One region of the Streptomyces sp. NPDC015127 genome, then DNA from elsewhere that is predicted to be linked to it. Evidence: riboswitches for the same ligand, from Rfam matches in the RefSeq annotation. Region 1 holds a riboswitch; each other region holds the start of a gene.
The links. A riboswitch is a leader RNA that binds a small molecule or an ion and turns the genes downstream of it on or off. The one in region 1 is predicted to bind thiamine pyrophosphate.
Positions count from the first base shown of each region.

Region 1 (3,269 bases):
CCTTGACCAGCTGCCGCACGCGCGTCACCTCGACATCGAGCATTTCCGCGATGTCCGGCAGGTGAAGCCAGGCGGGGACGAGAGCATCGATTTTTGCGTCAATCTCGGTCACAGGAACAAGCCTGCCATCTGGGACTGACAGTCGGTAGCCGACGCCTACGCGGCCGCCGCCTTCAGGGGGACGGACGGGTCGGCGGCACGGCCCGGGTCCAGCCGTGCGCCGGCCGCCACGAGCCTGCGGCCCTGCGCCAGGTCGCGCGGCCTGTCGACGGCGAGCAGGGCGACCAGCACGCCCTCCCGCAGCCACAGCACCGACCACGCTGCGTCGGTGGCCGGATCGCCGCGCCACAGCAGCGTGTCGCCCGCCGGGTGGTGGCCCGCGTACTGCACGAAGCGGCCGAACTGCTCGGACCAGAAGTACGGCACCGGGTCGTACACCTGCGGCTCCGGTCCGGCCCCGACGATGTTGGCCGCGACCGTGCGCGGCCCCTGCAGCGCGTTGTCCCAGTGGTGGACGAGCAGCCGGGTGCCGTAGCGGGCCGAGGGGTAGGAGGCGCAGTCCCCGACGGCGTAGACATCGGGCGCGGAGGTGCGCAGGTGGCGGTCGGCGACGACGGCGCCGTCCGGGCCGAGCTCGATGCCGCTGCCCGCGAGGGCGGCGGTCGCGGGCCGGGCGCCGATGCCGACGACGACCGCGCCCGCGGCGATCCTGCGCCCCGATCCGGCCAGCACCACCGTGCCCGCCTCGACGGCGGCGACCCGCTCGCCGGTGAGCAGCTCGGCCCCGGCCTCGGCGTACCAGTGGGCCATGGGCGCCGCGACCTCGGCGGGCAGGGACCCGGCCAGCGGGCGGTCTGCGGCCTCGACGACGGTCACCGCGCAGCCGGCCTCGCGCGCGGCGGTGGCGAACTCCGCGCCGATCCAGCCCGCCCCGACGACCACGATGTCGTGCTGCCGCGCGAGCACGGGCCGCAGCCGGTCCGCGTCGTCGAGCGTGCGCAGCAGGTGGACGCCGGGGACGCCCGCGGCTCCCGGCAGGGTGACGGGCTCGGCTCCGATGGCGAGGACGAGGGCGTCGTACGGGACGGGCCCGGCCTCGGTGTCCACCTCGTGCGCCTCGGGGCGTACGCCGGTCACCTCGACGCCGAGCCTCAGGTCGACGTCGAGTGCGTCGAAGTCGATGTCGAAAGCGGAGCCCTCGGCCGTGCCGAGGAGGATCGCCTTGGAGAGCGGCGGCCGGTCGTAGGGCTGGTGCGGTTCGGCGCCGATGAGGGTCACCGGTCCGGTGAAGCCCAGTTCGCGCAGGGCGACCGCGGTCTGCACCCCGGCCATGCCCGCGCCGACCACGACGACCCGTCGCCGGTCCCCGGCCTGCTCCTGCGTGTGCTCGCTCACCGGGCCACCTTAAGCTTCTGACGCACCATCAGGGAGCAGTTGCTCGACGACGCTGGTCCCGCTGCCCTCCTGCGACTCCCACTCCCAGGTCTCCTCCAGTCGCACGCGGCCGTCGGGGAGTTCGACGACGGTGGACCGGCAGTGGCCGCTGGACGTCCCGCCGTCGGTCTTCAGCTGGACATAACGGAAGTCCAGCCGGTCGCCCTCGCGCGTGCCCACCAGGTGACCGCGGACCACGTCACCGCCCTCGTACTCGGCCCAGATCCGCCCCTGCTCCTCGTGGTACAGGAACCGGGTACTGGTACCGACCTGGCCCGGGGCCTGGTCGGCCACCGGCGCGAGCACCAGTCCGTCGAGCGATGCCGCCACGTGCGTCCACCTCCTGCGCACCCGCGCCGGGGGACGGCGGCTCCCTTACTGCGCGCCTGGGCGTGGGGTTAGGGTGGCCACCGTAAGGCACTCGCGGGAGCCCGGACGCACCGGGCTGAGAGGGAGGCTGGGCGGCCTCCGACCGTACGAACCTGATCCGGGTCATGCCGGCGAAGGGAGGGGCTGGACGCCCATGTCTCGTACACCAGACGCACCCGACGTCCTTGTCGTGGGGGGCGGGATCATCGGCCTGGTCACGGCCTGGCGCGCGGCGCAGCGCGGGCTGCGCGTGACCGTCGCCGATCCGGAGCCCGGCGGCGGGGCCGCGCGGGTCGCGGCCGGCATGCTCGCCGCCGTCACCGAACTCCACTACGGCGAGCAGACACTGCTCGGCCTGAACCTCGAATCGGCCCGCCGCTACCCGGCGTTCGCCGCCGAACTGGAGGAGGCGACCGGGCGGTCCGTGGGCTACCGCGCGTGCGGCACCCTCGCCGTCGCCCTCGACTCCGACGACCGCGCGCACCTGCGGGAGCTGCATGCCCTGCAACGCCGTTCGGGCCTGGAGTCGGAGTGGCTGACCGGTCGCGAGTGCCGTCGCCTGGAGCCCATGCTCGCACCGGGGGTCCGCGGCGGTCTGCGCGTCGACGGGGACCACCAGATCGATCCGCGGCGGCTGGCCGCGGCGCTCGTCGTCGCCTGCGAGCGGGCCGGGGTGGACTTCCGCCGCGCCTGGGCGGAGCGGCTGACGGTCGTGCACGACCGCGCCGCGGGCGCCGTCCTGGACGACGGCACCGAGCTCGCCGCCGGCCAGGTGGTGCTGGCCGGCGGCAGCCTGAGCGGCCGGCTCGGCGGGGTGCCGGACGACGTCCTGCCTCCCGTACGCCCCGTGAAGGGCCAGGTCCTGCGGCTGACGGTGCCGGGCCCCTACGCGCCGTTCCTGTCCCGCACGGTGCGTGCGGTGGTGCGCGGCAGCCATGTCTACCTCGTGCCGCGCGAGAACGGCGAGCTGGTGGTCGGCGCGACCACCGAGGAGTTGGGCTGGGACACGACCGTCACCGCGGGCGGCGTCTACGAACTGCTGCGCGACGCGCACGAGCTGGTGCCCGGCATCACCGAACTGCCGCTGACCGAGACGCGCGCCGGACTGCGGCCCGGCTCCCCCGACAACGCACCGATGCTGGGATTCACCGAGCTGCCGGGGCTGTTGCTCGCGACCGGCCACTACCGCAACGGCGTGCTGCTGACGCCAGTGACCGGCGACGTGCTGGCGGAGGCGCTCACCAGCGGCGAACTGCCCGACGCCGCCCGCCCGTTCAGCCCCCGCAGATTCGCCCCCGCGGGCGCACGCGTACGACAGGAGCAGCCCGCATGAACGTCTGCGTCAACGGCGAGGCGCGCGAGCTCGCCGACAGCACCACCCTGGACGCCGTGGTGGCGGCGCTCACGACGGCCCCCTCGGGTGTGGCCGCCGCCGTCAACGAGACCGTCGTGCCGCGCAGCCAGTG
Region 1 is NZ_JBIBVE010000006.1:43,050-46,318, forward strand. Features, by position in the region: gene ACF08N_RS13425 (Rv2175c family DNA-binding protein) at 1-112, opposite strand, end outside; gene ACF08N_RS13430 (NAD(P)/FAD-dependent oxidoreductase) at 157-1,332, opposite strand; gene ACF08N_RS13435 (hypothetical protein) at 1,405-1,764, opposite strand; TPP riboswitch at 1,848-1,960, shown strand; gene thiO (glycine oxidase ThiO) at 1,958-3,136, shown strand; gene thiS (sulfur carrier protein ThiS) at 3,133-3,269, shown strand, end outside.

Region 2 (3,269 bases), on a different contig from region 1:
AACGAGCTGAAGGTGAACAGGAAGACCATCAGCGCCGCTGCGGCGACGGAGGGCGCGAGCGCGGGAAGCGTCACCCGTCGCCAGGCCGTGAGCCGCCCGGCGCCGAGCACGCGGGCCGCCTCCTCCTGGCGCGGGTCGAGCTGCGACCACAGGCCGCCGACGGTGCGGACGACCACGGCGTAGTTGAAGAAGACGTGCGCGAGCAGGATCGCCCAGACCGTGGTGTCCAGGCGTACGCCCCACAGGTCGTCGAGCAGCCCGCCACGGCCGAGCAGGGCGAGGAACGCCGTCCCGACGACGACTGTCGGCAGCACGAACGGCACCGTGACAACGGCGCGCAGGAGGCGCTTGCCGGGGAATTCGAGCCGGGCGAACACGTAGGCGCCGGGCAGGGCGAGGAGCAGGGTGAGCGCGGTGGAGGCGAGCGCCTGCCACGTGGTGAACCACAGGACGTGCAGGATGTCCGGGCGTCCGAGGACCTCGCCGAACCGTCCGAACTGCCAGGTGCCCTCGACGCGCAGGCCCCGGCCGACGATGGCGGCGACCGGGTAGGCGAAGAAGACGGCGAAGAACGCGACGGGGCCGGCCATCAGGGCGAGCCGCGCCGCGTTCCCCCGCAGGGACTGCCCTACTTCAGGACGAGCGAGGACCACGACCGGACCCACTGCTCACGGTTCTCGGCGATCGTGCCGGGAGCGACGGTCTCGGGATTGTCGACGACCACACCGTGCTCGGTGAACAGCTCGGGCACCTTCGCGCCCTCGACCACGGGGTTGACGAACATGTTCAGCGGCATGTCCTCCTGGAACTTCTTGGTGATCAGGAAGTCCAGCAGCGCCTTGCCGCCCGCCTCGTTCTTCGCGCCCTTGAGGAGTCCGGCGAACTCGATCTGGCGGAAGCAGGTGCCGGTTGCGACACCGGTCGGCGCCTCGGCGGGCTGGGGGTCGGCGTAGAGGACCTCGACCGGCGGGCTGGAGGCGTACGAGACGACGAGCGGACGGTCGGCCCCCGCCTTCTTGCCGCCCGCCGAGCCGGAGAACTCCTCGTTGTACGCCTGCTCCCAGCCGTCGACGGCCTTGACGCCGTTGGCCTTGAGCTTCTTCCAGTAGTCCTGCCAGCCGGACTCGCCGAACGCGCCGACGCTGCCGAGCAGGAAGCCGAGGCCGGGCGAGGACGTCGCCGGGTTCTCGACGACGAGCAGGTTCTTGTACGCGGGCTTCGCGAGGTCGGCGAAGGTCTTCGGAGGCGCGAGCTTCTTGTCGGCGAAGAACTTCTTGTCGTAGTTCACGCAGATGTCGCCGGTGTCGACGGGCGTGACGCGGTGCTTGTCCGCGTCCAGCCGCACCTCGTCCGCGACCTGGTCGAGCCCCTTGGCCTCGTACGGCGTGAACAGGTCGTTGTCGAGGGCGCGCGAGAGCAGGGTGTTGTCGACGCCGAAGAAGACGTCGCCCTGCGGGGAGCCCTTGGTGAGGATCTCCTTGTTGAGCGCGGCACCGGCGTCACCGCTCTTGAGGACCTTGACGGTGTACCCGGTCTGCCGGGTGAACTCCTTCAGGACGGCGTCGGACGCCGCGAAGGAGTCGTGGCTGACGAGCGTGACGGTCTTGGACCCGCCGCCGGTGCCGGAGCCGGAGTCCTTGGACTCGCCGCCGCAGGCCGCGAGGGCGGTGACGCCGAGGGCGGCGGCGAGCGCGGTGCCGGTGGCACGCCGAAGCTGGCTGTTCATGATGGTGCTGACTCCCTACGCCGGTATGACCCGGATCAGGTCCGAGGGTCTGCGGCCGTGCCGCACTCTCAGCGCTCTGCTGCGCTCCCCTGTCGGAATGTTTCGTTGTTCATTTGTGCGAATGCACAGGCACAGTACCAGCCAAGCCCGGCGACCTCTCCGTCACCGCTCCTGTGCCGCCAGCTGCCCGCACGCCCCGTCGATCTCCTGGCCACGGGTGTCCCGGACGGTGACCGGCACTCCATGGGCGGCGATGGCCTCCACGAAGGCCTTCTCGTCCTCCGGCCGCGACGCCGTCCACTTGGACCCGGGCGTCGGGTTCAGCGGGATCAGGTTCACATGGACCCGCTTGCCCTTGAGGAGACGGCCGAGCAGATCGCCGCGCCACGCCTGGTCGTTGATGTCGCGGATCAGCGCGTACTCGATGGAGATCCGGCGGCCGGACTTCTCCGCGTACTCCCAGGCGGCGTCGAGGACCTCGCGGACCTTCCAGCGGGTGTTGACCGGCACCAGCGTGTCGCGCAGCTCGTCGTCCGGCGCGTGCAGGGAGACGGCGAGACGGCACTTGAAGCCCTCGTCGGCGAAACGCAGCATCGCGGGGACCAGACCGACCGTGGAGACGGTGATGCCGCGCTGCGAGAGACCGAGGCCGTCCGGCTCGGGGTCGGTCAGCCGGCGGATGGCGCCGACGACCCGCTTGTAGTTGGCGAGCGGCTCCCCCATGCCCATGAACACGATGTTCGACAGGCGGGCGGGGCCTCCGGGCACCTCGCCGTCCCGCAGCGCGCGCATGCCGTCGACGATCTGGTGCACGATCTCGGCGGTGGACAGATTGCGGTCGAGGCCGGCCTGTCCGGTGGCGCAGAACGGGCAGTTCATCCCGCAGCCCGCCTGGGAGGAGATGCACATCGTGACCCGGTCCGGGTAGCGCATCAGGACGGACTCGACGAGCGTGCCGTCGTGGAGGCGCCACAGGGTCTTGCGGGTGGTGTCGCTGTCGCAGGAGATGTGCCGCACGACCGACATCAGGTCGGGCAGCAGCTCCGTGGCGAGCCTCTCCCGCGCGGACGCGGGGATGTCGGTCCACTGCGCGGGGTCGTGCGCGTACCGCGCGAAGTAGTGCTGGGACAGCTGCTTGGCGCGGAACGGCTTCTCGCCGATCGCGGCGACGGCGTCCTTGCGCTCGGCGGGCGAGAGGTCGGCGAGATGCCGCGGGGGCTTCTTGGCTCCGCGGGGCGCGACGAAAGTGAGTTCTCCGGGCTTGGGCATGGTGCTACCAGTGTCGCAGAGATACGACGGAGGGCTCGCCGCCCAGGGGGTACCCCCATGCACCGAGGGGGCCATGGGGGACGACAACGAGCCCTCACGCGGAAACCCGCAGGTCAGCCGGAGCCGACGAACACCACCAGCAGCAGCCACACCACCGGTGCGGTCGGCAGCAGCGAATCCAGACGGTCCATGATGCCGCCGTGCCCCGGGAGCAGGGTGCCCATGTCCTTGATGCCGAGATCCCGCTTGATCATCGACTCCCCGAGGTCGCCCA
Region 2 is NZ_JBIBVE010000018.1:39,848-43,116, forward strand. Features, by position in the region: gene ACF08N_RS30390 (ABC transporter permease) at 1-590, opposite strand, end outside; gene ACF08N_RS30395 (thiamine ABC transporter substrate binding subunit) at 629-1,726, opposite strand; TPP riboswitch at 1,722-1,827, opposite strand; gene rlmN (23S rRNA (adenine(2503)-C(2))-methyltransferase RlmN) at 1,889-2,995, opposite strand; gene ACF08N_RS30405 (phosphatidate cytidylyltransferase) at 3,109-3,269, opposite strand, start outside.
Region 2: it holds a riboswitch for thiamine pyrophosphate, as region 1 does, so the genes downstream of both, ACF08N_RS30395 (thiamine ABC transporter substrate binding subunit) here and thiO (glycine oxidase ThiO) in region 1, are expected to answer to the same signal.

Region 3 (3,269 bases), on a different contig from region 1:
GCGCCGACGATCCCGTTGGCCACGTCTATTCCGCCCATGCACCGGAGCGTAGACGGAAACGATCAAGCCCTTCAGGCGCTTGCCGCTTCCGTTGCCGGCCGGCGGCGGGCGCCCTCCCGCGGACGGGCGGGAAGGCGCCCGGTCATGACGGCGGATCAGTCCGCGATCGGCAGATAGACCCGGTTGCCCGCCGCGGCGAACTCCTTGGACTTCTCCGCCATGCCCGCCGCGATCTCCTCCTGGTTGCCGCCGTGCTGACGGCGGATGTCCTGGGAGATCTTCATCGAGCAGAACTTCGGACCGCACATCGAGCAGAAGTGCGCGGTCTTCGCCGGCTCGGCGGGAAGCGTCTCGTCGTGGAACTCGCGTGCCGTGTCCGGGTCGAGGGCCAGGTTGAACTGGTCCTCCCAGCGGAACTCGAAGCGGGCGTCGGACAGCGCGTCGTCCCACTCCTGGGCGCCGGGGTGCCCCTTGGCCAGGTCCGCCGCGTGCGCCGCGATCTTGTAGGTGATCACACCGGTCTTCACGTCGTCCCGGTTCGGCAGGCCCAGGTGCTCCTTGGGCGTCACGTAGCAGAGCATCGCGGTGCCCCACCAGGCGATCATCGCCGCACCGATGCCCGACGTGATGTGGTCGTACGCCGGCGCGATGTCGGTGGTCAGCGGGCCGAGCGTGTAGAACGGCGCCTCCTCGCAGATCTCCTGCTGGAGGTCGATGTTCTCCTTGATCTTGTGCATCGGGACGTGGCCCGGGCCCTCGATCATGGTCTGCACGTTGTGGCGCTTGGCGATCGTGTTCAGTTCACCGAGCGTCCTGAGCTCCGCGAACTGTGCCTCGTCGTTGGCGTCCGCGATCGAGCCGGGGCGCAGGCCGTCGCCGAGCGAGTACGTGACGTCGTACGCCGCGAGGATCTCGCACAGCTCCTCGAAGTTCTCGTAGAGGAAGCTCTCCTTGTGGTGCGCCAGGCACCACGCCGCCATGATCGAGCCGCCGCGCGAGACGATGCCGGTCTTGCGGTTGGCGGTGAGCGGCACGTACGGCAGGCGGACACCCGCGTGGACCGTCATGTAGTCGACGCCCTGCTCGGCCTGCTCGATGACCGTGTCCTTGTAGATCTCCCAGGTCAGCTCCTCGGCCTTGCCGTCGACCTTCTCCAGCGCCTGGTAGAGCGGCACGGTGCCGATCGGCACGGGGGAGTTGCGCAGGACCCACTCGCGCGTGGTGTGGATGTTGCGGCCCGTGGACAGGTCCATGACCGTGTCGGCGCCCCAGCGGGTCGCCCAGGTCATCTTCTCGACCTCCTCCTCGATGGAGGAGGTGACCGCGGAGTTGCCGATGTTGGCGTTGACCTTCACCAGGAACCGCTTGCCGATGATCATCGGCTCGATCTCCGGGTGGTTGACGTTCGCCGGCAGGACGGCGCGGCCCGCCGCGATCTCCTCCCGCACCACCTCGGGCGAGACGTTCTCGCGGAGGGCGACGTACTCCATCTCCGGCGTGATCTCGCCCCGGCGGGCGTACGCGAGCTGCGTCACCGCCTGGCCGTCGCGGCCCCGCCGCGGCTGGCGCGGCCGGCCGGGGAAGACGGCGTCGAGGTTGCGCAGCCCCCCGCGCGGGGACGTGTGCTTGATCCCGTCGTCCTCGGGGCGCACGGGCCGGCCCGCGTACTCCTCGGTGTCGCCGCGCCCGACGATCCAGTTCTCCCGCAGCGGCGGCAGACCCCGGCGGACGTCCGTCTCGATGTTCGGATCGGTGTACGGACCGGACGTGTCGTAGAGCGTCACGTCCTTGCCGTTGGTGAGGTGCACCTTGCGGACCGGCACACGGAGGTCGGGGCGCGAGCCCTCGAGGTATCCCTTGTGCCATCCGATGGACTTCCCGGCCTCGTCGTTCTGGTTCGAGGCAGGCGTGCGTGCGTCCGATACGGTCATGAGACCTACTCCCTACGCCGGCATTACCCGGTAACAGGTTCGGCGGTCGGCGCAGCTGTCCCGTACGGATGTACGAAGGTCAGCGCCCTCTCAGCCCGGTGCTCCGAGCTCCCGCGTGTGCAAAGGTGCCACCACGCTAGCGTCATGTCTGGCGCGCTGAACAGAGGGCCCCTCTCGTTCTTGCGATGATCTGTCTGTGACCTCATCGCCGCAGCACCCCGAACAGCACGGCCACGATCACGGCCATGTGCACAGTCACGGGCCCGCAGCGCCCGTCTCCCAGCACCTTCGCAAGGTCATCGCCGCGGTGCTGATCCCCTTCGCGACGGCTGTTCTCGTCGGCCTCGCCGTGCTGTGGCCGGGCGGGGCGCCCGGCCATGAGCGCACAGGGGTCGGCTTCGACCGCCAGACGGAGCAGGGCAAGGTGGTGAGCGTCGAGAGAGTCGACTGCAAGGACGTCAACGCAGGCCAGGTCCCGCCGACCGGCGACACCTCGACGCCCGAGGGCCGCGAGGCGGTCAACGCGCAACGGGGCGACTGCGGAAAGGCCACCGTCGAGGTCACCACCGGCAAGGACAAGGGCCGGAGGTTCGTCGAGATCGTCCAGCCCGACGCGCCGCGGCAGCTGAAGGAGGGCCAGGGCGTGGTGGTGGCGTACGCGCCGGACGCGCCCAGGGATCTTCAGTACTCGGTGACCGATGTGGACCGCGGCTTCCCGATGGCCCTGCTCGCCGGCATCTTCGCCCTGGTGGTCGTCCTGGTCGGGCGGATGCGGGGCGTGATGGCGCTGATCGCGCTCGCCGTCTCCTTCGCCGTGCTGACCCTGTTCATCCTGCCCGCGATCCTCCAGGGTTCGAATCCGCTGATCGTCGCGGTGGTCGGGGCGAGCGCGATCATGCTCATCGCGCTCTACTCGTGCCACGGCATCACCGCGCGGACCTCCGTGGCCGTCCTCGGCACGCTGATCTCGCTGCTGCTCATCGGTCTGCTCGGCTCGCTGTTCATCGGCTGGGCCAGCCTCAGCGGCAACACCGACGACAACACCGGTCTGATCAAGGGGCTCTACCCGGACATCGACATGAGCGGCCTGCTGCTCGCCGGGGTCATCATCGGCTCGCTCGGCGTGCTCGACGACGTCACGGTGACCCAGACGTCGGCGGTCTGGGAACTGCACCAGGCCGACCCGGACATGGGCCCGCGGGCCCTCTACCGCTCCGCCATCCGGATCGGCCGCGACCACATCGCCTCGGTCGTCAACACGCTCGTCCTCGCCTACGCGGGCGCGGCCCTGCCCTTGCTGCTGCTCTTCTCGATCGCCCAGTCCAGCGTGGGCACCGT
Region 3 is NZ_JBIBVE010000005.1:268,949-272,217, reverse strand. Features, by position in the region: gene ACF08N_RS12465 (hypothetical protein) at 1-38, opposite strand, end outside; gene thiC (phosphomethylpyrimidine synthase ThiC) at 156-1,931, opposite strand; TPP riboswitch at 1,924-2,056, opposite strand; gene ACF08N_RS12455 (YibE/F family protein) at 2,128-3,269, shown strand, end outside.
Region 3: it holds a riboswitch for thiamine pyrophosphate, as region 1 does, so the genes downstream of both, thiC (phosphomethylpyrimidine synthase ThiC) here and thiO (glycine oxidase ThiO) in region 1, are expected to answer to the same signal.